One region of the Rhodococcus sp. MT28 genome, then DNA from elsewhere that is predicted to be linked to it. Evidence: riboswitches for the same ligand, from Rfam matches in the RefSeq annotation. Region 1 holds a riboswitch; each other region holds the start of a gene.
What was found. Region 1 has a riboswitch for thiamine pyrophosphate ahead of AC1Q6C_RS25095 (3-oxoacyl-ACP reductase). Riboswitches for the same ligand answer to the same signal wherever they lie in the genome.

Region 1 (7,444 bases):
AGATCCGGGTCTTGTCGGAACGCTTCGGCTCGCCGCGGTAGCGGGCGTAGTCGCCGTCGATGCGCAGCTTTCGCCACGCACGCTTCGACACCGGATTCATCAATCCGAGTTCGTCTGCCAGGGCTCGCATTTCGCCGAAGTAGTTACCCAGGATGCGGCGTGAATGCGGGCTCCCCCAGAAGGCGCTCTTCATCACCTCGTCCGGGATTCCGAATTCTTCGGCGAATTCCTTTGGCGGTGACATGATTTCACCCGCAAGCCAACGCATCGCGCCGGGGAAGGCGACCGATGTGATGGCTCGACTCGTACGACTGAGTCTGGGGACGTGATTGCGCAGGAACTCGTGAGCAAACGAGATGTGTCTCGCTTCTTCGGCGATGTGGATCTCCATGGTGCGGAGCATCGCCGGCGGCGTGTCCTTACCCTCACGGATGAGATCCTTCTGGAAGTGGTCGATCGGTTCTTCACCAGCCAGAATGCCGATGAAGAAGATGACCGGGAACTTTGCTCCCAGCACTCCGATGATCGGCGACAGTCGCCGGAACATCGGACGCATACCCGGCACGTCGATGTCCATGCGATTGACGAGTTCCTGGAACATCTGGATATGATTGCACTCTTCGGTCATCTCGTGCAGGCAGTACCGGAACTCAGGCGACTGGTTGGGTAGCGCCATGATGTATTGCAGCATTCCCCGGATCAAGATGCTCTCGAAGGCCGAACCCACCTTGGTCACGTTCGCCTGACGCCACATTCCCATGGCGATTCGACGCTCCAACGACTGATCCTGGTACCACTGCGTCGCCCCGAGGGGGTCCGACACGGACGAGAGCACCCATCTCGGATCATGCGGATCGATCGCGAACTCTGGTGAATCCCAGTCGATGTCGAGATAGGGATCGAAACTGCGGGCAACTGAGCCCTCGGACAAAGTCTGCAGTACCTGGTGGTACGGCTTTTCCACTTCGATCGACGCTGACCGAGCCATCGGTGTCTCCTCACGGCCAGTCCGTCGATTGCAGTCGACGGACTTGAATGAGGTCAAACATAATGGGACACCGCGTCCCACGCAACCCCCTCGGGGGCCTATTTCAGGCCCGACGCAGCGGGATGATCTCGCGAACCTTCTCGTCCCGGAGATACAGTCCCGCCCACATGACGATTCCGGTGTAGACGGCAAACAGGGTCGTGCTCAGCAGAGGCTGTTCAGCTCGAAGGTTGGTCAACACCGCTCCCCCCAGGTAACCGGTGAGCAGAATCGCGCCGAGTATCGACGTTCGCGGAATCACGTACAGCGCAAGGCAGATCAGTTGCACCACCCCAGCCGTCAATGCCAGCGAGTCCGGCAACCCAAGTTCAGCCGACGCATCCTTGACTGTCTGAAGGTTGAGAATGTGGATGATGCCGTCGAAGAGCATGAAAACGACGAACAGCCCACTCAGGACGTATCCGAGCTTGCGAGCCGTGGCCGAAGGTGTCGTCGTCGTGGCGTTACCGGAAACAGTTTCGTTGTGGACGGGCTGGGTGGTCATCGGAATCTCCTGGGGCGAAGGCGAGCGGCCGGTTGCCACTTCGCTTGCAATTACGACTCCCGAGCGATCGAAAACTCATCGCGCCGGCCGTTACAACGCACCCGGCGTTCAGGACGATTCACCGCTCGTGGTCTGATGGTCGGTGACACGGGGTGCCGAAAAAGTCGGCTGAGATCAGACCCGATGAACCTGACCAGTTAGCACTGGCGGAGGGATGTCGACATGACCGAACAGCAATTTCAGCGCGCATTGAACCTGGACGAGCAGATCGTTCTGATCACCGGTGGCGCCCGCGGGCTCGGCGCCGCACTGAGCCGAGCATTCTCCCGCTCGGGGGCCCGGGTGATCGTGAACTACAACAAGAGCCGTGACACCGCCGAGACCCTGGTCACCGAACTGGGTGAGGATCGAGCCTTCGCAGTCCAGGCGGACGTGACGGACCGCAGTTCCGTCGACCAGTTGTTCTCCGCTGCACGCGAGAGATTCGACGCACCGATCTCGACCGTGGTCGACAATGCACTGGTCGACTTCTCGTTCAACGGCGATGCCCGGCCGAACGCGGACACGATCACCTGGGCCGACTTCGACTCTCAACTACGCGGAGCTGTTGCCGGAACACTCAATACCACCCAGGCAGCGCTACCAGGCATGCGCGAACTCGGCTTCGGCCGAATCATCACTGTCGGAACCAATCTGGTCCAGAATCCGGTAGTTCCGTACCACGACTACACCGCTGCCAAGGCCGCACTGTTGGCACTGACACGGACGCTGTCCGCCGACCTCGGTCCGGACGGGATCACAGTCAACATGGTCTCGGGCGGCTTGCTCCGCACCACCGATGCGAGCGCCGCAACACCGGAAGCCGTGTTCGACATGATCGCGGCAAGCACTCCCCTGCGCCGAGTCACCACGCCGGACGAATTTGCCGACGCTGCACTCTTTTTCGCCTCACCATGGTCACGGGCCGTGACCGGCCAGAACCTGGTTGTCGACGGCGGACTCGTCAAGAACTGATGGGCGCACAGCTGCGGATAGGTGCGTTCCTGCTCGGTTGCGGACATCACAGTGCGGCATGGCGTCATCGCGACTCACCGGTCGAAAGTCTCGGCGGCATCACGTATTACGAGTCGCTCGCCCAGATCGCCGAACGCGGCAAGCTGGACGCCGTCTTCTTCGCTGACGGTCACAGTGTTCGCGAACCCGAGTCGGGTGCGTCGTGGTTTCTCGAGCCGATCACCGCATTGACTGCCATGGCGCGAGCGACAGCGGACATCGGCCTGGTGACCACCATTTCCACCACTTTCTACACGCCATTCCACGCGGCACGACTGTTGGCCTCGCTCGACCACATCAGCGGCGGACGGGCCGGCTGGAACGTCGTGACCTCGATGTTCGACCAGGAGGCGCGCAACCACGGACTCGAGGCGATGCCCGATCACGCCTCCCGATATGAACGAGCCGACGAATTTGTCGAAGTGGCCCTCGCATTGTGGGATTCGTGGTCGGAAGACGCGCTGATCCTCGACCGGGCGGGACGTTTTGCCGACGCAGGCAAGATTTCTCGCATCGATCACGACGGCAAGCATTTTCGTGTCGACGGCCCGTTGACGGTTCCTCGATCCCCGCAGGGCAGACCGGTTTTGTTTCAGGCCGGGGCGTCCGAGCAGGGTCGCGATCTGGCGGCGCGTCGCGCCGAGGCAATCTATTCGGTTGCCTACGACTTACCCAGCGCACAGGCCTACTACGCGGACGTGAAATCGAGAATCGAGCGAGCCGGCCGGGATTCGAGTTCGGTCGCCGTGATGCCGGGACTGGTCACCTACGTCGGCAGCACCGTCGCCGAGGCCAGGGCGAAGAAGGCCGAACTCGATCTCCTGCTGCCCACCGAACAGTCGATACGCCAACTCTCGTTGTTCACCGGACAGGATTGCGAGAACTGGGATCTCGACGGGCCCGTGCCCCCGTTGCCTCCACTCGAAGCGTTCACCGGGCCGCAGGGCCGCTACGCCACTATTTTGCGGATCGTCGAGAAGGACGCACCGACTGTGCGGGAACTCCTCGGGACGCTCGCTGCGGGTGGTGGTCACGCAACGATGATCGGAACACCGGAGTCGATTGCCGACGAGATGGGATCCTGGTTGAACGGCCGCGGTGCCGACGGTTTCAATCTGATGCCGCCGACCTATCCGCAGGGCCTGGAAGATTTTGTCGATCACGTGATTCCAGTGCTGCAGGCGCGTGGGTTGTTCCGTCGCGAATACGAGGGAGCGACTCTGCGAGAAAACCTCACCTAGTCCGGCAGTAGCGGCACCGACAGATCCGGATCGCGTCCCAGGAGCACTCCCCTCGTGAGGGCCGCGGAGCCGAACTTCTTCCGGACACTGTCCATTGCCGAGTCGAGGGCGGCAGTGTCCGGACCCGCGAATCCTGGACCGTCGAAGGGCAATTCGAGTTGTTCGGCGCCGTCCCGATCCAGGTTGGAGACAGCGACACCGATCAACGTGATGCCCTTGTCCGCGATCATCGGTATCGCTTCGTCCAGCAGCACCATCGAGGCGCTCAGCAATTCCGCTGTGTCGGCGGTGGACCGGCGCAGCGTGTGAGATCGAGTTGCCCGCGTGAAATCCGCGAAGCGGAGCCGGAGCGTGACCGTGCGCCCCGTCCGCTGCGCCGAACGCATGCGTCGACTGACACGGTCGACAAGGGACATCAACGACGCATCGAGTTCTGCGCGGGGATGGGATCCGCGACCCAGCGCATGCTGAGCACCCATCGAACTGCGGCCACGATAGGCGCGGACGGGGCGCGGATCTCGATTGTGTGAGAGTGCGTAGAGATGGCGACCGGCGCCGCCCCCGAGAATCGAGACGATCGAGGATTCGTCGTGCCGAGCGATGTCACCCACCGTCACGATGTCGAAGTTTCGCAGCTTCTGGGCCGTGATCTTGCCGACGCCCCACAGCTTCTCGACCGGCAAGGGATGCAGGAACTCGGTCTCGCCCTCCGGCGGCACTCGCAGCAATCCGTCGGGTTTCGCGAATGCACTGGCGACCTTGGCCAGGAACTTGGTGCGTGCGATTCCGACCGTGATCGGTAGTCCGACCTGCTCGGCCACATCGCGTCTGAGGTTGGCTCCGATCTGCAGCGGGTTTCCCACGATCTTGGCGAGCCCGCCGACCTCGAGAAAGGCCTCGTCTATGGAGATTCCTTCGACCAGCGGCGACGTGTCGTGAAAGACGTCGAACACGTCTTTGCTCGCCTGCGAGTACGCCGACATTCGCGGAGGGACGACTATCGCCTGAGGACACAGTGATCGGGCCTGACCACCGCTCATGGCTGTGCGAACCCCGAACGCCTTGGCCTCGTAGCTTGCCGCCAAGACCACCCCACCACCGACGATGACCGGCCTGCCGGCCAGAGTCGGGTCGACGCGTTGCTCGACTGATGCGTAGAACGAATCGAGGTCCGCATGCAGGATTGTTGCGTCACCTGTGGACCGACTACCGCCAGAATGATTACCGCCGGAACGAGCACCGCCAGGGTGATTACCTGGCGTTTCTTGATCCAGCGGTTCATGCGACACGAACATATGTTCCCATGCGCCACCGACACAATGAAAGGCCGCAAATAGATTCCATGGAATTAATCACGAATCGGGCGTACGGTGAGAAAATGATTCCACGGAATGCATATCGGTTCGGAGTCTGCTCTTGACCAGATCAGCACTGAGCAGGCACTTCGACAACCTCGTCCGCTTCGAAACCGAACTGTGGACGGCCGTCGACCAGCGACTCCGAATCGAGCACGACCTGCCACTGAGTCGATTCGAGCCGATGCAGATCATCGACAGGCTCGGCTCCTGTCGGGTCTTCGACATCGCCGAGGCCCTCGCGATCACCGTCGGTGGCACGAGCAAGCTGGTGGATCGAATCGAAGCGGCTGGACACTGCCGTCGAAAATCCAATCCCACCGACAAACGATCCTCACTCATCGAGTTGACTCCCGAGGGCAATGAGCTGTTGCGGCGGGCGAAGGCAACGTTCGACGGCGAATTGGAGCGCCGTCTCGGTTCCGTGCTGACGCCCGACGCTCTCGATCGATTCGGCGCCACACTGGCCACGCTGCGTGAAGCCAATCGAAACCTGACACCGACCACGAAGGAAAAAGCATGACCGACACAATGCGCGCAATCGTGCTCGACGCCCCCGGCCCGCCAGAAGCATTGACTATCAAAGTGATTCCGATACCGGTGCCGATTGCGGGCTGGGTACTGGTCCGGGTGAAGGCATTCGGCCTCAATCGATCCGAACTTCACACCCGCCTCGGCCTCGCCGAAGGCGTGACATTCCCGAGGGTGCTGGGCATCGAGGCCGTCGGCGAAGTGGTGAACTGCCCCGGCGGGGAGCTCACCGAAGGCCGGCAAGTCGCCGCCATGATGGGTGGGATGGGGAGGACGTTCGACGGCGGTTATGCCGAGTACACGTGCGTTCCCGTCAGTCAGGTCGTTCCCTTCTCGAGCGAACTGGACTGGTCGACAGTGGGAGCTGTTCCCGAGATGCTGCAAACGTCCTACGGCTCGCTGACGGTAGGACTGGACGCGAAATCCGGTCAATCCCTGTTGATCCGGGGAGGAACCTCCTCGGTCGGCATGGCAACCGCAGTCCTGGCGAAGCAGTGGGGACTCACTGTCCTTGCGACCACCCGAGATGCGAACAAAGCGTCGTCGTTGACCGCGATCGGGGTTGACCACGTTATCGTCGACGACGGTGCTGTGGCCGGCCAGGTTCGAGACATCCTCCCGGGCGGTGTTGATCTGGCCCTCGAATTGGTCGGAACACCAACACTTCCCGACACGTTGCGCGCGACCCGCGTTCACGGCACCGTGTGTTTCACGGGAATGCTGTCCAACGAGTGGACAGTCAAAGACTTTTATCCGATCGACTACATTCCACGCGGAGTGCGATTGACCTCGTACGGTGGGGACGCGTCCGACCTGCCTGCCGACGTACTGCAAGACTTCCTCTCCGCTGTGGCGTCAGGCGAGGCGGTGGTACCGATCGACGAGGTGTTCGCGTTCGAGGACATCGCGCGAGCACATGCCAAGATGGAAGCCGGTACGGCACGTGGCAAATTGGTAGTTGTGCTCTGACCTGGCTTCTCACACCACGAATCGATAACCCATTCCTGCCTCGGTGATCAGATGCTTGGGGTTCGCCGGGTCATCCTCGAGCTTCCGACGAAGTTGAGCCAGGTAGACACGTAGATAGTGGGTCTCGGTGTCGTACGCCGGTCCCCACACTTCCCGAAGCAACTCCTTCTGCCCGACCAGCTTTCCGCGGTTGCGCACAAGCATCTCGAGCATGCCCCACTCGGTCGGAGTCAGGTGCACCTGTTCACCGCGCCGACTCACTGTTTTCGCAGCCAAGTCCACCGTGAAGGACGCGGTCTCGACCGACGGTTCCGAAGTGTCCGCCGCGGAGGTTCCCCGCCTCGCCGCAGCGCGCACGCGGGCCAGAAACTCGTCCATCCCGAAGGGCTTGGTGACGTAGTCGTCCGCACCGGCGTCGAGAGCCTCGACCTTGTCCGCGGAATCCGTGCGCGCCGACAGCACGATGACCGGCGCCGTGCACCAGCCACGCAGGCCGGCAAGCACTTCGGTGCCGTCCATGTCGGGCAGTCCGAGATCGAGTACCACGACGTCCGGTGGACGCTCGGCAGCAGCCCGCAAGGCACCGGCGCCCGTCGACGCGGTCACCACCTCGTACCCGCGCACCGAAAGATTGATACGCAGAGCTCGCAGAATCTGCGGTTCGTCGTCCACTACCAGGATTCGACTCATGATCCATTCCCATTCGTACCGGCCGCAGCCAACTCCACGATCATCGTCAATCCCCCACCAGGTGTGTCTGTGG
Region 2 (7,444 bases), on a different contig from region 1:
TCTCGCACAGTGGCCTCCTGGTCGCTCGCACAGTCGATCATTCGGTCAGTCGATCATTCGGTCAGTCGATCATTCGGTTCTGGCCTGTGTCCGGGCATCGCCGACGGGAACTCCGTTCGGTCCGCTCAAATCCTGGGCATACGTCGCAACTCCGAAGGCTACTGCAGAAGCGTTGGCAGCGAGCGCTTCGCGATCGATGTTCGCGAGGTTGTCCTGGGCACTGTGGTAGTTCGGGTCGAAAGTCTCCTCCGCCTCTCCGCCCCACTTCTCGGCCTGTGCCGGCGTCTTGCGCTCGTCCGCGCCGCTGAACACTCCGCCCGCCGGGATCCCGATCTCGATGAACGGGCCGTAGTCGGAGCGCCCGTCGAAGTCCGTTCCGTCCGCCGCAATCCCTCGCCCGGCGAGAAAATCGACGAAGGTGCGCTCGATGCCCGCCGACCCCTCGGGCCCGGGCCCCTCCCCGACGGCATCCGAGTTGTCGCCGTCGTAAGCCAGGTATCCGGCGTTGGGCGAACCGAGCATGTCGAAATTCAGGTACAGGGCGATGTCGGCCCGTTCCTGATCGCTCAGACCCTCGACGTAGCGGGTGGAGCCGACCAATCCCACTTCTTCCGCTCCCCAGAAAGCGAAACGCACGGCATTCTCGATGCTCGGTGAGCTTCCCATCTGCAGCGCGGTTTCCAGTACGGCTGCGGTACCGCTTCCGTTGTCGTTGATTCCGGGACCTTCCGGCACACTGTCCAGGTGGGCGCCCACGACAACCACGTTGTCGGTCGCGCCGGTCTTGGTCTGCGCAATCACGTTGCGCGACTTCGTCGTTTCCGTCGACGTGTCGAGAATCAGCGTGAGGTCTCCGGGCGCTGCGGCAAGAGCCTCGCCCGACGCCTTACTCACCCCGCCGGTCGGAATGCGGGCGTCTTCGGGTTCACCCAAGGTAGCCCCGCCCAGCATTGCGTCCTCGTTGTTGGCAACCAGCAACGCCGCCGCGCCGCGATCAGCGGCGATCTTCTGCTTGTCGCCGAACGGGCACACTCCGCGGGTGACCAGCACGATTGCACCGTTCACGTCGCGGCCGTCGTAGTCGGTGGCCTCGCAACCGGGGGTCTCGTCGGCGGGAATCGCCACCAGACGCGCCGTGATTCCGGTCGGTCCCGTGGAGGTGGAATATGTCAGCGCCCGCACCGGAACATCGGAGCCGTCAGCGGCTTTCAGGGATTCGGTGCCGGGATCGAAGGAGCTGAAGTCGAATTCCGGGGTGCTGACCTCGAAACCCTTGTCTTCGAGCAGGTTTGCCACGTAGTCGACACTGGCGTCGTAGCCGGGGGTACCGGCCGATCGATTGCCCTCGTTGTTGGCGGCGATCTTCTCGAGTTGCTCCAGATGCCCGGTCACGGCGTCGACCGTGACGGTCTCGGAGAATGCAACCGGGTCTGTCGGGACGGCCGCTTCACTTCCCGACGAGCATCCACTCACCACGAGTGCTCCAGCCATTGCGACCACAACCACACCGAAGAGTCTCATCTTCGGAGGATATCGGCCGAAGCACAGGAAAGGGACCCAGTACGAATGGTTTTTCGTACTGGGTCCCTACTCTGCTGTCACTCCTGGTTCTCGGTAGGTCTCCCGACAACACCTACCGAGGGAGCGACAAGATCAGGCGTCGCGACGATTCACGATGACGATACTTGCTCCGAAAATCACCAGAACGAAGGCCGCGAAGTAGATCAGGCTGCCCCAGGGTCCCCAGTGGAAGTCGACGCCACCGCTGCTCGCACTGAGGAAGTGGTTTGCATTCGCGAACGGCAGGAACGGGGTGATCTTCTCGCCGAAGCTGCCGAACAGTCCGAACAGGCTCTCGATGAGCAGCGGCCAGAGCAGGAGCAACGCAATTGCGCCGGCCGACTGGCGAATGATCGATCCGACGCCGACAGCGAGAATCACGCACAGGAAGGCGTAGATCGGGATGCCGTAGATCGCGCGCCAGTCACTGCCGCTCGACAGGGTCAATCCGGCACTCGCCTCGGTACCGGCGATGGCCTTGGCCATGGCGTACGCGCCGAAGGCGAGAACAAATGTCAGTACAGCACCGAAAGCACCGATGAGGCCGGCTTTGGCGATCAGAACCGAGGCACGGTTCGGAACGGCCTGGAAGGTGGTGCGGATGGTCCCGAAGCGGTACTCACTGGTGACCGCGAGGGCCGCCATGATCATGAGAACCATGATTCCGAAACCCGAGATGCCGGCCGTGGCAACGGCGGTGTCGAGGTCCGGTGCTCCCTGGACGTCGGAGGACGTCAGAGCCGACTTGGCAACCGCGCCCATGATGGCCGCGAAGCCGAGCGCGAGCACGACGATGATGACCGAGCACCACAGCGGCGACTTGGTCGTGGTGATCTTGATACGTTCAGCACTGAGAACAGCCATTACAGTGCACCTCCCATAGCCTGCTGTGTATTTGCGTGGTGGGCACCGACACCCGGATCGATACCGGATGCGTGGTACTGGACATCGTCCCCGGTCAACTTCATGAACGCATCCTCGAGCGACCCCTGCTGAGAAGCCAACTCGTACAACACGATCCCCTGCGAACCAGCCAACCCACCGATCACATCAGTGGTCGAATCCACCACCACCAAAGCCGGGGCAACACCGGAACCGTCCTCACGCACCGTCAGCCCCTGCGAGAGCAACACACTGCGCAACGCATCGAGCTGAGGACTACGCACCCGCACCGTCGACTCCGACGAACGATCCACGAACTCCGCCACCGTCGAATCCGAAATCAACCGACCCCGACCGATCACCACCAACTGCTCCGCCGTGAGCGCCATCTCCGACAGAAGGTGACTCGACACCAACACCGTGCGGCCCTCGGCCGCCAACCGCTGCATGAACTTACGAATCCAGACGATGCCCTCCGGATCGAGACCGTTGACCGGCTCGTCGAACAACAACACCTTCGGATCCCCCAACAACGCACCCGCCAACCCCAGACGCTGCGACATACCGAGCGAGAACCCGCCCGCCTTCTTGCCCGCCACCTCGGACAACCCGACCAACCCGAGCACCTCGTCGACGCGGGACTTCGGGATCCCGTTCGAAGCAGCCATCCACTGCAGATGTGCACGCGCACTGCGATTGGGGTGCACCCACTTCGCATCCAGCAACGCGCCGACAGTCCGCAACGGCGTCTTGAGCTCGCGGTACGGCTTGCCCTCGATCAACGCCGCACCCGACGTCGGCTGATCCAGACCCAGGATCATCCGCATCGTCGTCGACTTACCTGCACCGTTCGGGCCCAGGAAGCCCGTCACGATGCCCGGCTTGACCGTGAACGACAAATCGTCCACCGCTTTCGTCGGTCCGTAAACCTTGGTCAATCCCCTCAGTTCAATCATGAGGAGAACTTTGCCCTACCGGCAATGACCAGCACATCGGCCACAGGTCTAGTTCCGAGTGGTACTCAGGTAGGACACGAAGCCGGACAATCTGGGCATAACCCTGAGAAAACACCCGGAAATGGTCCGTCAGGACGATGCTTGGGCCCAGAACCGCTTGGGAATCCGGCCGGCGTGACGCGCTTCGAAACCTGCTACCACTGCGTGCCGCATCGCCGACGCCATCAACGCGGGATTCTTGGCCCGCGTCACCGCTGTCGCAAGTAGGACGGCGTCGCAGCCCAACTCCATGGCAAGGGTGGCGTCGCTGGCCGTTCCGATTCCGGCGTCGAGGATGACGGGCACGCCGGCGCGCTCGACGATCATCTCGATATTGTGCGGATTCGCGATACCCAGCCCTGTCCCGATGGGTGAACCGAGCGGCATGACTGCCGCGCAGCCGACCTCTTCGAGGCGAAGCGCCAGCACCGGATCGTCCGTCGTGTACGGCAGGACGGTGAATCCGTCGTCCACCAATTGTTCTGCGGCGGAGACGAGTTCGATTGCGTCGGGCAGCAGAGTCCGCTCGTCGGCGATGACTTCGAGTTTGACCCAGTTCGTCTCGAGCGCTTCGCGTGCCAACTGCGCCGTCAGGACCGCTTCGGCGGCGCCCCGACACCCGGCGGTGTTCGGCAACGGTTCGATTCCGAGGCGACGAAGCAGGTCCAGAACGCCGGTGCCGCCGGCCGCGTCGACTCGCCGCATCGCGACGGTGGTCAGTTCGGTACCGGAGGCGACAAGCGCTTCCTCGAGGACCGCAAGGTTGGCGGCGCCGCCTGTCCCCGTGATGAGCCGGGAACCGAAACTGCGGCCCGCGATAGTGAGAAGGTCCTGCTCAGCCACCCTGCACCGCCGTGAGGATCTCGATTTCCCAACCACGTCCGACGGATTCGTCCCAACGCCCGCGAGGAAAGAGCGCACCGTCGACGGCGACGGCGATGCCTTTGCTCGGCAACTCGAGGTGCGTCAGAAGTTCGGTCACCGTGACTGCTCGATCGAACTCGAGATCTTCGCCGTTGACGGTGATCCCGATCGGGACCTGCTCACTCATGAATTTTCCTTAGCTACTGCGAACCGCTCGGGTTCGGTTCCTTTTACCTCGACCAAAGATGTGCCGTTCAGCAACGCGACCGTCGCATCGGCGGTGACGGGCGTCAGCAGGACTCCGTTGCGGCCGTGCCCGGTGGAGACGACAACACGATCGGACACGCGCCCGATCAACGGCAGGTTGTCCGGCGTCATGGGACGCAGACCTGCCGCGCACTCGTACAGTTCGTATTCGCCGATCGCCGGCATCAGTGCCTCGGCGTCGTTGATCAGGTCCCGTACTCCGGCCATCGTGACCTGTGTGTCCTCACCAGACTCGTATTGTGTTGCGCCGACGACGATTCCGTCACCGCGCGGGACGAGGTAGGCGGGCCGCCCGTGGACGCTTCCGCGGATGGTGCGGCTGGGCGCCGGGGTGACTCCAGGCCTACTGCGCAAGCGAAGGATTTCGCCCTTGACCGGGCGTACCGGTAGCCCGGGCCACAGCTTGGGTGACGCGATACCGGCGGTGAGCACTGTCTGATCGGTATCGAGTTCGGCGAGGTCGTCGACGGCCCGCGCGATCAATTCGACGCCGGATTCCGCACAGGCCTTCTGCAACGCCGCCAGCAGAAGTCTGTTGTCGACGGCGGACTCACCGACAGCCATCAACCCCGACCGGATGCCCCGGCCCAGCATCGGTTCGAGTTCACGGATGCGCGCGCGACCGAGAACTTCGAGTTCGTGCCCCTGCGAGCTCACCCACTCGGCGATGGTCTGCAGGTCCTGCGCGTCGGCAGCGTCGAGTGCAACCGTCAGCGAGCTGTCCGCGGTGAAGACCGATTGCCCGAATTTTCCGAGCTCCTCGCCGAACGTCGGCCACCGTTCCAGGGACGCTGCACCGATTGTCAACGCGGTTTCTTCACCCGGCCAGCCTTCGGAAAGCGGGGCAAGCATTCCGCCCGCCACCCACGAAGCACCTGATCCAATGGACGGGTCGTACAACCGAACGGCCCACCCGTCGCGGGCTGCTCGCCACGCGATAGCGAGACCGATGACACCGCCGCCGACAACCGACACCGTACGAGCGTGTGTACTCACGAAACTCCACCTCCACTTCCTGCGCCGGCATGATCCGGGTCAGGTCTGACGGTCGGGATCTGGTCGCGATCCCCTCTCAGCCCTACGAACCTCGCAGTCACGACAAAAAGTGACGACGACGTTTCAGGACTCCCGTGTCGAACCTTGCTCCCTAGAGGCTACCGTTTGCTCCGTGCACCCCACACATCCCAGTAACGACATCGACCGGCGCGAGCGCCTGGCAGCAGCACGGCTGTACCTGTGCACCGACGCGCGCCGCGAGAAAGGCGACCTCGCGCAGTTCGCCGAGGCAGCATTGTCCGGCGGAGTCGACATCATCCAATTGCGTGACAAAGGCTCTGCCGGTGAGCGCGAGTTCGGCCCGCTCGAGGCCAAGGACGAACTGGTGGCGCTGGGCATTCTCGCGACCGCAGCGCGACGCCACGGCGCATTGTTGGCCGTCAACGATCGCGCGGATCTCGCGATGGCTTCCGGCGCCGACATCCTCCACCTCGGCCAGAACGACATTCCCGTCCCCTACGCGCGAACCGTTGTCGGTGAAGACGTAGTCATCGGCCGTTCGACGAGCAGTCGCGCGCAGGCGAGTCTGGCCGCCATCGAAGAGGGCGTCGACTACTTCTGTACCGGGCCGGTCTGGGCGACACCGACCAAACCGAATCGAAGTGCGTCCGGTTTGGAACTGGTTCGATCGACCGCCGACGCCGCACCGCCGCGGCCCTGGTTCGCGATCGGCGGCATCGACGAGGAACGTCTGCCAGAGCTGCTCGACGCCGGCGCCACGCGCATCGTCGTCGTGCGTGCAATCACGCAAGCATCGGATCCCCAGGCGGCCGCGCAACGCCTCGCCGCAGCCGTCGCTGGGCGCTGAAAGCCGGTAACTGGCGTTCGTCAAGTGTTTGCCGGGCGATTTCCGCACAGTTACGGGTCAGCACGCCTGACTCGAATTATGAACGGAAGTTGTCCGATCAGACAACAAACTCCCAGTTCCTAGGTGCGATTGGATGTCCGAAAAGTCGGATTAAGTGATCTTGCTCACAGTTGCTTCGATTGCGTGTCACATCCCATTCGGTTTGTTGTAGTTTACCTCCAGTTACTAACTGAACCTAGGAGCACTAAATGGGATCCCTCGACACCGGCTCGCTCAGCACCGAATCGCTCGAAGACCTGAACCTCGGCAAGATCAGCGAGCTGCTCAAGCTCGGTATCACCGCGGTCAGCTTCATCACGGCGCTGAACTCGCTCAGCTGAGCCTCGTTTCGGTCGACGACCGAAACACCGAAGGGCCGGACTCCCGCGGAGTCCGGCCCTTCTGCTGTGTATGAACTGTGAAGACTCGAGTGCTACGACTGCGTACTCGACGCCTCGGACAGGTTCTGGTCACTGCCTGACTGCTCACTGCCTTGGTGGGAACTACCCGACAACCATCCGAATCCGCCGTCCTCGAGCACGACGGTGTGCGGATCGCCGTCCACGGCCACAACAGGCTCGGTCCGGAGGTCGGGCCATGAGGAACCGAAGCCCGGATGCAGCGGCAGTGAGTCGACGTCGGCTTCGCGTACCCACCGCAACTCGGTGCTCTCACCATTGGCAACCGTCGACAGTGGATGCGCCGCGTCAGCCACGACGGTGGTGTAAGTCCACCCGCTCTCGGCGCGCATCGTCACTACTTCCCCGCGGACACGGACGGCGTCCTCGGCGATACCTGCTTCTTCGTGTGCTTCCCGGACGGCAGCGTGCGTCGTGCTCTCGTGTGAGTCCCGCGCACCGCCGGGCAGTGCCCACGTTCCGCCCTGATGGCTCCACGCCGCACGATGCTGCAGCAAGACCATGGGTGATCCGTCCGAATCGGGGGCACGAAGAAGCAGTCCTGCAGCTCCGTG
Region 3 (7,444 bases), on a different contig from region 1:
CAGGACTCAGTAGTCGACGCATTGACCGAGGAATGGAGAGTCATCGACGCACTGCTGGCCGAACTCGACGGCGATCAGTGGTTGGCACCGTCGAACCTTCCGGGGTGGACGGTTCACGACATCGTGTCCCATCTGATCGGTACGGAATCACTGCTCTCGGGCATCAATCCGCCGTCGATCAATCTGGACGTGCACGCATTGCCCCACGTCCACAACGAGATTGCGGCGTTCAACGAGCGCTGGGTCGAAGGCCTGCGGCGGACACCGCACTCGGACCTGCTGACCCGATATCGCGAGATCACCGCCGAACGAACCGAAGCGCTGCGCTCGATGACCAGCGCGGACTGGGACGCCGAGACACAAACACCGGTCGGTCTTGCGCCCTATGGCCGGTTCATGCGTATTCGGACCTTCGACTGTTGGATGCACGAACTCGACATCAGAGATGCAGTTGGCATTCCGGGTGAGGAAGGCGGATTGCGCGCGGAGACTGCATTCGGCGAAATCACCAGCGCGCTCGGATTCGTCGTCGGAAAACGAGGAAAGGCGCCAGAGGGAGCACGGATCACTTTCGAACTCGAAGGGCCACTTGCCCGTTCACTTCACGTCTCGGTCGACGCGCGAGCAACACTCGTCCCGGAGTTGGACGGTCCGGCGACCACGACCATCTCGATGAGCTCACCGCTCTTCACCCGAATTGCCGGTGGCCGCGTCCACGCGTCGGATCACCGAACCGACATCTCGCTTCGCGGTGACACCACGGTGGGCACACGCGTCGTCGACAATCTGGCGTTCACGATTTGAGGGCTGGGTGGGTAGGTCGCGAAGGTACTGAGAAGTGAAACTGTTTCTCTCGTCCTACCGATTCGGCGACCACCGCGAGGCTTTTGTCGATCTCGTAGGCCGCGGCGCTCGCATCGCGGTCATCGCCGCGGCTGCAGATTCGTGGCCCGCCAATGCCCGCAGTTCAGCAGTCACCAGCGAATTGACTCCGCTACGGGCAGCGGGCTTCACCGCAGAGGAAGTGGATGTCCGAGACTTCCTGGGTGCATCGGAAGCACTGGAACTCCGGCTCCGCGAATTCGACTGCCTGTGGGTTCGCGGCGGAAACACGTTCGTCCTGCGAGCTCAGCTAGCTCGAAGTGGCGCTGACAGGGTCATCGAGATGCTGGTTCGTTCAGGCGTCGTGGCCTATGCGGGATACAGCGCCGGAGCGTGCCTGGCGACTCCGACTCTGATCGGGCTGGACGCGTCGGACGACCCCGCTGAAGTCATGCCAACGTGCGGTATCGACCCGATCTGGTCCGGGCTCGCGCTGATCGACTTCGCGATAGTGCCGCACGGCGGCGATTCGCTACTCGAAGATCCACAGGTGACTGCGCGGACGGTTGCGGCCCTGACCACGGCGGGCGCGCAATTCGCCGTGCTTACAGATCACGAGGTGATACTCGTCGACCGTTGATGTAACGCAGACGGTTGATCTTGACGCAGACTGAGCAGTCGACTCGGCCCGACCGGATCAGCCGTGCTCTGCCACCGCGGTTCCGGCTGCCGGCGACTGACGCTCGAGCCTCGTCCACGCGATCTCCCAGCGCTTGACAGAGACCTCGTCAGCGTCCTCGAGAAGGGCGTCGAGGAGCAGGCGTGGATTTTCGCGCCATGCCAGTTCAGCGGCATGGACTTCCGCAGCCGAGAACAACCCGGAAGCCTCGAGATCACGAATCCATTCGCAGATCTCGCCTCGGTGAATCCGTGCGATGGTCTCGTATCCCAGACCTTCGTCAAGGAAGTCGTACGAAAAAATTGCGGCAAAGTAACTGTTCGACTCACGCTGCCCGAAAATCATGTGCGTTCCTTCCTCGAAGTTGTCCGACGAAGACTCGAAATCGAACCGTTGAGCAGCGACGCCAAAGTTTTTTTGGCGAAGTTGTAACGCTTCTTCTATCCCCGACGATTCAAACGCTAACCCCCCGAGCGGGTCTTTGGGATCACGTCCGAGAAACGATCTGATGACCAACGCAATACCCCTGGGGTTTCCGGCCGCTCGCACCCATCATCGACACGCAACCAGCGCGCCGCTGACCTGCAATTTGCCCGTTTCAGGCCCTCCACTTAATCCATCCGAACAGACGACAAAAAACTTTGTGACCGGTCCCACATATTGGGATGTTTACGATCGTGATGCATATGTATCACCCGTTGTGGGCACAAAAGTACGGGCAAATCGGCACGTACAGACCAGTTTTGTTCGTTCTCCATGGCGACGAAGGTCCCTTGAACGGTCGTCCAGTTGTAGTTGCGCTAAGTAACGGATCCCACGTCGGCAACCGATATTGCGGACGGCCTGCCAGGTAGCGTGCTCCAGAGAACGTAGACGCGGCGCGGCGCAACCGGCCGCCCTTTCGAAACGGAGCCCGAAGATGACCGAGACAGTGGCGCGCAATCCCGCGGAAACGCGTTTCGAGATCCGAGTCGACGGCGAACTCGCCGGTTTCGCCGAGTACTCGGACCATTCCGGCGTCCGTGATTTCCACCACACGGTGACCTATCCGCAGTTTCGTGGGCGCGGGCTTGCCGCCATCGTGGTGCGTGAAGCGCTCGATCAGACCCGGAACGAGGGATTCAAGATCCTTCCGACGTGCTCGTACGTCGAGAAGTTTGTTGCGGAGAACCCCGTCTACCAGGCATAACCGAACGAGAACGGCCGGCGAAAAACCAGTCGCGAACCTGCAGACCCCGCTGCTAGCGTCGATGGTGCCGTCGTCGAAATCCTGGGCGGCACCATCTCGGGGAAGGAAAGAACGTGGTCGCCTCAGCAGATCGGCGTCCACCTGCGTCCACGGACGTAGCTATCCCCAGCTATCTCCCTCTCGTACTGGTCAATCTCGCGACGCTGTTCTCGGCGATCGGCAACGGTATCGCCATCGTCGTGCTCCCCTGGCTGGTTCTCGAACGAACCGGTAAGGCTACCGACGCGGCGATAGTTGCCGGCGCAGCAGCCATTCCGCTACTCGTGTCGAGCCTGTTTTCGGGGACATTCGTCGACAAGTTCGGACGCCGTCGAACGTCGATGATTTCCGACGCTCTCTCTGCGATGTCCGTTGCAGCGATTCCGATCATCGCGGCCACCGCGGGCTTGACGATCCCGGTGATCGCGGCGTTGGCCGCACTCGGCGCCGTGTTCGACCCCGCCGGAATGGCGGCGAGGGAGTCCATGCTGCCTGCAGCGACTCGGACCGCCAAGTGGAAGCTCGATCGAACCAACAGTGTGTACGAGGCCAACTTCAACGTCGCGTATCTGATCGGCCCTGGCATCGGCGGTGTCCTCATCGCAACGATCGGAGCGGTGAACACGCTCTGGGTCACGGCGGCAGGTTTTGTGTTCTCGATAGTCGTGGTCGCCTTCATCCGGCTTCCCGGCGCCGGAGTGCCCGAACACGAACACCGTCCGAAATCGATCTGGCACGGCACACTCGACGGTCTTCGGTTCGTCTGGAACAACAAACTGCTGCGCACCCTGGCGCTGATCGACATGGCGGTCGTCGCGCTCTACATGCCGGTGGAGAGTGTCGTGTTCCCGGTGTACTTCACAGAGTTGGATCAACCGGCCCAACTCGGATCGGTGTTGATGGCCTTGGCGATCGGCGGCATCATCGGCTCTCTCGCCTACGCCCCACTGGCGCCGATCATGTCCCGGCGGCTGATCATGATTTTTGCCGTCGCCGTTCTCGGCATAGCGATGCTGGCCATGGCGCTCCTACCTCCGCTGTGGGTGATCCTCGTACTTGCCGGACTGCAGGGCCTCGTCTACGGACCAGTCGGCCCGATCGCCAACTACGCCATGCAGACGCACAGCCCGGAGCACATGCGCGGACGCGTCGTCGGTGTCATGACGTCGACGGCCTACGCCGCCGGCCCGCTCGGCTACCTCGCGGTCGGCCCGCTGCTCGATCAACTCGGAATCGCGTCGACCTTTGTGGCCCTGTCGATTCCGATCATCCTGATCGCCGCAGTATGTGCCTCCCTACCGGTGCTTCGCGAACTCGATCGTCCGCGGCACTCGACCGACGTCAGTTGAACCCCATCACGTCGTTGCCCCAGGCGACGCGCAGTCCGTGATCGGGGTCGCTGACGAGGGTGTCGGCGGAGTCGATCAACAGCGTCGACCGCTTCTCTTCCTCGTACGGCGCCCAGTGCTTCGAGCCGTCGAGGGCCGCCGGCACGGCATGCCTGGCGAAGGCCAACCATCGCCGTTGGATACGGCCGGCCACCTCCATCGCAGCCTTCCGTCCGCCGAGCCAGAACGTGGGGTCGACGTTCAGGGTTCCGAAATTGCCGAATACATAAGGTAATTCGGTCGCGTGGCCCGCGCCGATCCGCGCCGCCTTGAGCATCGGCGTCGCGTGATCGAAGCGGTAGACCCATGTAGGGGAATGCCTGCAGTGCGCGTCTGCGATCCAGAGGGTCGGCATGCGAAACGCCGCGTCCCGTGACAGTGCCAGCGCGCCACTCGGTTTCGCATGGTCAGGGTAAGCCGACATGATCTCGGCAAGTTTGGTCGCGGAGATGTCGGGGTGATCGTCGGCCAGTAATTGGAGCATTGCCTCGACGGACTGCGCACTCACCGGCATCAGCGGAGACTTCATGAACTTGAAGATCGACGCCTCGTCCTTGTTGGAACCGATGATCAGTGGGATTCGGTGCGCGTAACCCTTCTGGAAAGCCGCAACCGGGTAGTGCGGCACCAGATCGCGATCGACAACGGGTGCCATCGCCAAAGTTCCCGGAATCCGGGTCGGAATTTCGTTGACCAAATCATCGCTTGCCTTGACGAGCAGTTCCAGATCCGTGGTCAGCAGATCGCCTGCGTCTTCGGGGTCGATCGAGAGCAGTTCGAGAAACCGCTCCGCCACGGTCTTGGCGCGCTCGGCCCCGTAGACGGAGGTCGCGGGCGGACTCTGGGCAATCGCACGATGGAACAGACCTTCGGCGCTCGGACAGGTCATGAGCGTCGTGATGGATCCTGCGCCGGAGGACTCACCGAACACGGTCACCGCACTCGGGTCACCACCGAAGGCGTCGATGTTGTCTCGAACCCATTCGAGTGCCGCAATCTGGTCTCGCAGACCACAGTTCGATTCGAAAACAGTATCCGCGGTGGAGAATGCAGACAGGTCCAGGAATCCGAGTGCGCCGACGCGATAGTTGAAGGAGACGAGAACGACGTCACCGGTTTCAGCCAGATGACGGCCGTCGTAGATCGTTTGGGCGGCGGATCCGAGGCAGTAGGCGCCGCCGTGAATCCACACCATCACCGGTCGCGGCGTGCCGTCGGGTCGCGGGGCCCAGACGTTGATCGACAGGCAGTCCTCGTCGATTTTGAAGGCCCGATCGATCGGAACCGCCGGACTCTGGCCTTGCGGCGCGATCGGCCCGAACTCACGACAGTCGCGCACCCCGTCCCACGGCTGTGCGGGTTGTGGCGCTCGGAACCTCCGCTCACCCACCGGCGCCGCTGCGTAGGGCATGCCCTTCCACGCGAATACACCGCCATCCGGATACCCGCGGGCTTCTCCGCCTCGCGCCCGGATCACCAGAGTTCCGTCCTCGCCGAGATTTGGTCGAACGTCGGTCTCCATGTCTGAATCCCCTCCCGACCCGCGCGTGTGGCAATCAAGACCAAACCTACCAATCTCGGACGGGTGTGCGCCGAGTACACAACCCCTCGGTGTTAAGGTCGCCTAGTTCTGACACGGGGTGCTCCGCATGGGCGGGGCTGAGAACACACCCGGGAACCTGATCAGGTAATGCTGACGAAGGGATGTCATGGCTACTACGCAGCCTGCATACAATTCTGCCGAAAACTCGGTGGCCACAGCGCCGTCGACGGATCGGTTCACAGATCGACTCTGGGCCGAGACGAAGGCCCTCCGCGAGTCGATCGACTCACTGGAGTTCCTCCGCCGCCTCGGCGACGGAACATTGCCTCTCGACGCGTTCCGCACGTACATCGAGCAAGACAAGCTTTATCTCGAGGGGTATTCGAAAGCGTTGTCCCTGGTCGCGGCCCATGCCCCGGATCCGCAGTCCGCGGGCTTCTGGTCGAATTCCGCGTCCACGGCAGCGACAGTGGAATCTGCGCTTCACGACGGACTTCTCACCGGTGGAATTCTTCCAGCGGGATCGGGAAGGCTCGAGCATTCGCAGGCCTGCCTGGGATACGTCTCGTATCTGACGGCGACTGCAGCAACTGCGCCTTACCCGGTCTCCGCAGCGGCAGTACTCCCCTGCTTCTGGATCTACGCCGAGGTCGGCCGCGATCTTGCCGCTTCAGCGCGCGAGGTACTCGACGCCGATCCGTCGCATCCGTACGCACAGTGGGTCACGACCTACGACGCACCCGAATTCCACGAGTCGGTGGCGCAGGCCCGCGTGCTGGTCGATGCTGCGGCCGAAGCTGCCACCGAGACAGAGCGTGAGGCGATGAGTGAAGCATTCCGCATCGCCAGCCGCTATGAGCTGATGTTCTGGGATTCCGCACTCCACCAGCAGCCTTGGCCGGCGTCGTGATGTCGTTTGCGGCGCTGCGCCGCACGCTTGCCACGTCTGCCGCGATCGCAGCCGCGTTCACAGTTCTGACCGGATGCGCCTCTGACACCGGCTCTTCCGACGGGACCATTCGGTTCGCACTCGACTGGACACCGAACACGAACCACACCGGTTTGTACGTAGCACTCCAAGAGGGCTACTTCGAGGACGCCGGCCTGGACGTCTCGATCCTGCCGTACAACAACACCTCGCCCGACACCCTGGTCGATGCCGGCAATGCGGAGTTCGGCATCAGCACACAGAGTCAGGCCACGTTCGCCCGTGCAGCCGGCGCCGCCACGACGTCCGTCATCGCGCCACTTCAGCACCGCGCCACCGGCATCGGCGTGAAGGCGGATCGTGCGGACATCACGCGCCCACGTGATCTCGACGGGAAGACGTACGCCGGGTTCGGTGATCCCGGCGAAGTCGAAACGCTGCAGCAGATCATCCGCAACGACGGCGGGACCGGGAACTTCACGACGGTCACGCTCGGAACTTCCGCGTACGAAGCCGTGTACTCGGGCCAGGCAGACTTCACCGTCTCCTACTTTGCTTGGGAAGGCCTCGAAGCGGAGCGAAACGGAACTCCGATGCGGTACTTCCAGTACACCGATTACGGCTTCCCCGATGCGTATTCGATCGTGATCAACGGCAACCAGCAGTGGTTGAAGGACCATCCCGACGAGGCACGCAAGTTCGTCAAAGCCGTTCAACGCGGATATCAGACTGCTGCCGACAACCCGGACCAGGCCGCGCAGGATCTCATCGACGCGAACCCCGGAGCTTTCACCGACGAAGACCTCGTGCGTGAGAGTCAGCGGATGCTCGCCGCCGACTACATGAAAGACGTCAA

Region 2: another riboswitch for thiamine pyrophosphate. It lies ahead of thiO (glycine oxidase ThiO); the one in region 1 lies ahead of AC1Q6C_RS25095 (3-oxoacyl-ACP reductase).
Region 3: another riboswitch for thiamine pyrophosphate. It lies ahead of AC1Q6C_RS28040 (TenA family protein); the one in region 1 lies ahead of AC1Q6C_RS25095 (3-oxoacyl-ACP reductase).

The regions. Positions count from the first base shown of each region.
Region 1 covers NZ_JBXAFD010000007.1:34,731-42,174, forward strand. The annotation lists gene AC1Q6C_RS25080 (TetR/AcrR family transcriptional regulator) at 1-2, shown strand, start outside; gene AC1Q6C_RS25085 (AurF N-oxygenase family protein) at 1-988, opposite strand, end outside; gene AC1Q6C_RS25090 (DoxX family protein) at 1,092-1,532, opposite strand; TPP riboswitch at 1,671-1,764, shown strand; gene AC1Q6C_RS25095 (3-oxoacyl-ACP reductase) at 1,782-2,546, shown strand; gene AC1Q6C_RS25100 (LLM class flavin-dependent oxidoreductase) at 2,546-3,826, shown strand; gene dinB (DNA polymerase IV) at 3,823-5,121, opposite strand; gene AC1Q6C_RS25110 (MarR family winged helix-turn-helix transcriptional regulator) at 5,243-5,704, shown strand; gene AC1Q6C_RS25115 (zinc-binding alcohol dehydrogenase family protein) at 5,701-6,681, shown strand; gene AC1Q6C_RS25120 (response regulator) at 6,691-7,371, opposite strand; gene AC1Q6C_RS25125 (sensor histidine kinase) at 7,368-7,444, opposite strand, start outside.
Region 2 covers NZ_JBXAFD010000004.1:375,510-382,953, forward strand. The annotation lists gene AC1Q6C_RS18175 (M20/M25/M40 family metallo-hydrolase) at 70-1,521, opposite strand; gene AC1Q6C_RS18180 (ABC transporter permease) at 1,654-2,424, opposite strand; gene AC1Q6C_RS18185 (ABC transporter ATP-binding protein) at 2,424-3,398, opposite strand; gene AC1Q6C_RS18190 (thiazole synthase) at 3,528-4,280, opposite strand; gene thiS (sulfur carrier protein ThiS) at 4,273-4,488, opposite strand; gene thiO (glycine oxidase ThiO) at 4,485-5,564, opposite strand; TPP riboswitch at 5,564-5,710, opposite strand; gene thiE (thiamine phosphate synthase) at 5,737-6,432, shown strand; gene AC1Q6C_RS18210 (hypothetical protein) at 6,681-6,812, shown strand; gene AC1Q6C_RS18215 (NUDIX hydrolase) at 6,905-7,444, opposite strand, start outside.
Region 3 covers NZ_JBXAFD010000010.1:23,986-31,429, forward strand. The annotation lists gene AC1Q6C_RS28010 (maleylpyruvate isomerase family mycothiol-dependent enzyme) at 1-804, shown strand, start outside; gene AC1Q6C_RS28015 (Type 1 glutamine amidotransferase-like domain-containing protein) at 839-1,462, shown strand; gene AC1Q6C_RS28020 (hypothetical protein) at 1,520-1,846, opposite strand; gene AC1Q6C_RS28025 (GNAT family N-acetyltransferase) at 2,421-2,690, shown strand; gene AC1Q6C_RS28030 (MFS transporter) at 2,852-4,078, shown strand; gene AC1Q6C_RS28035 (carboxylesterase/lipase family protein) at 4,071-5,639, opposite strand; TPP riboswitch at 5,744-5,839, shown strand; gene AC1Q6C_RS28040 (TenA family protein) at 5,827-6,570, shown strand; gene AC1Q6C_RS28045 (ABC transporter substrate-binding protein) at 6,570-7,444, shown strand, end outside.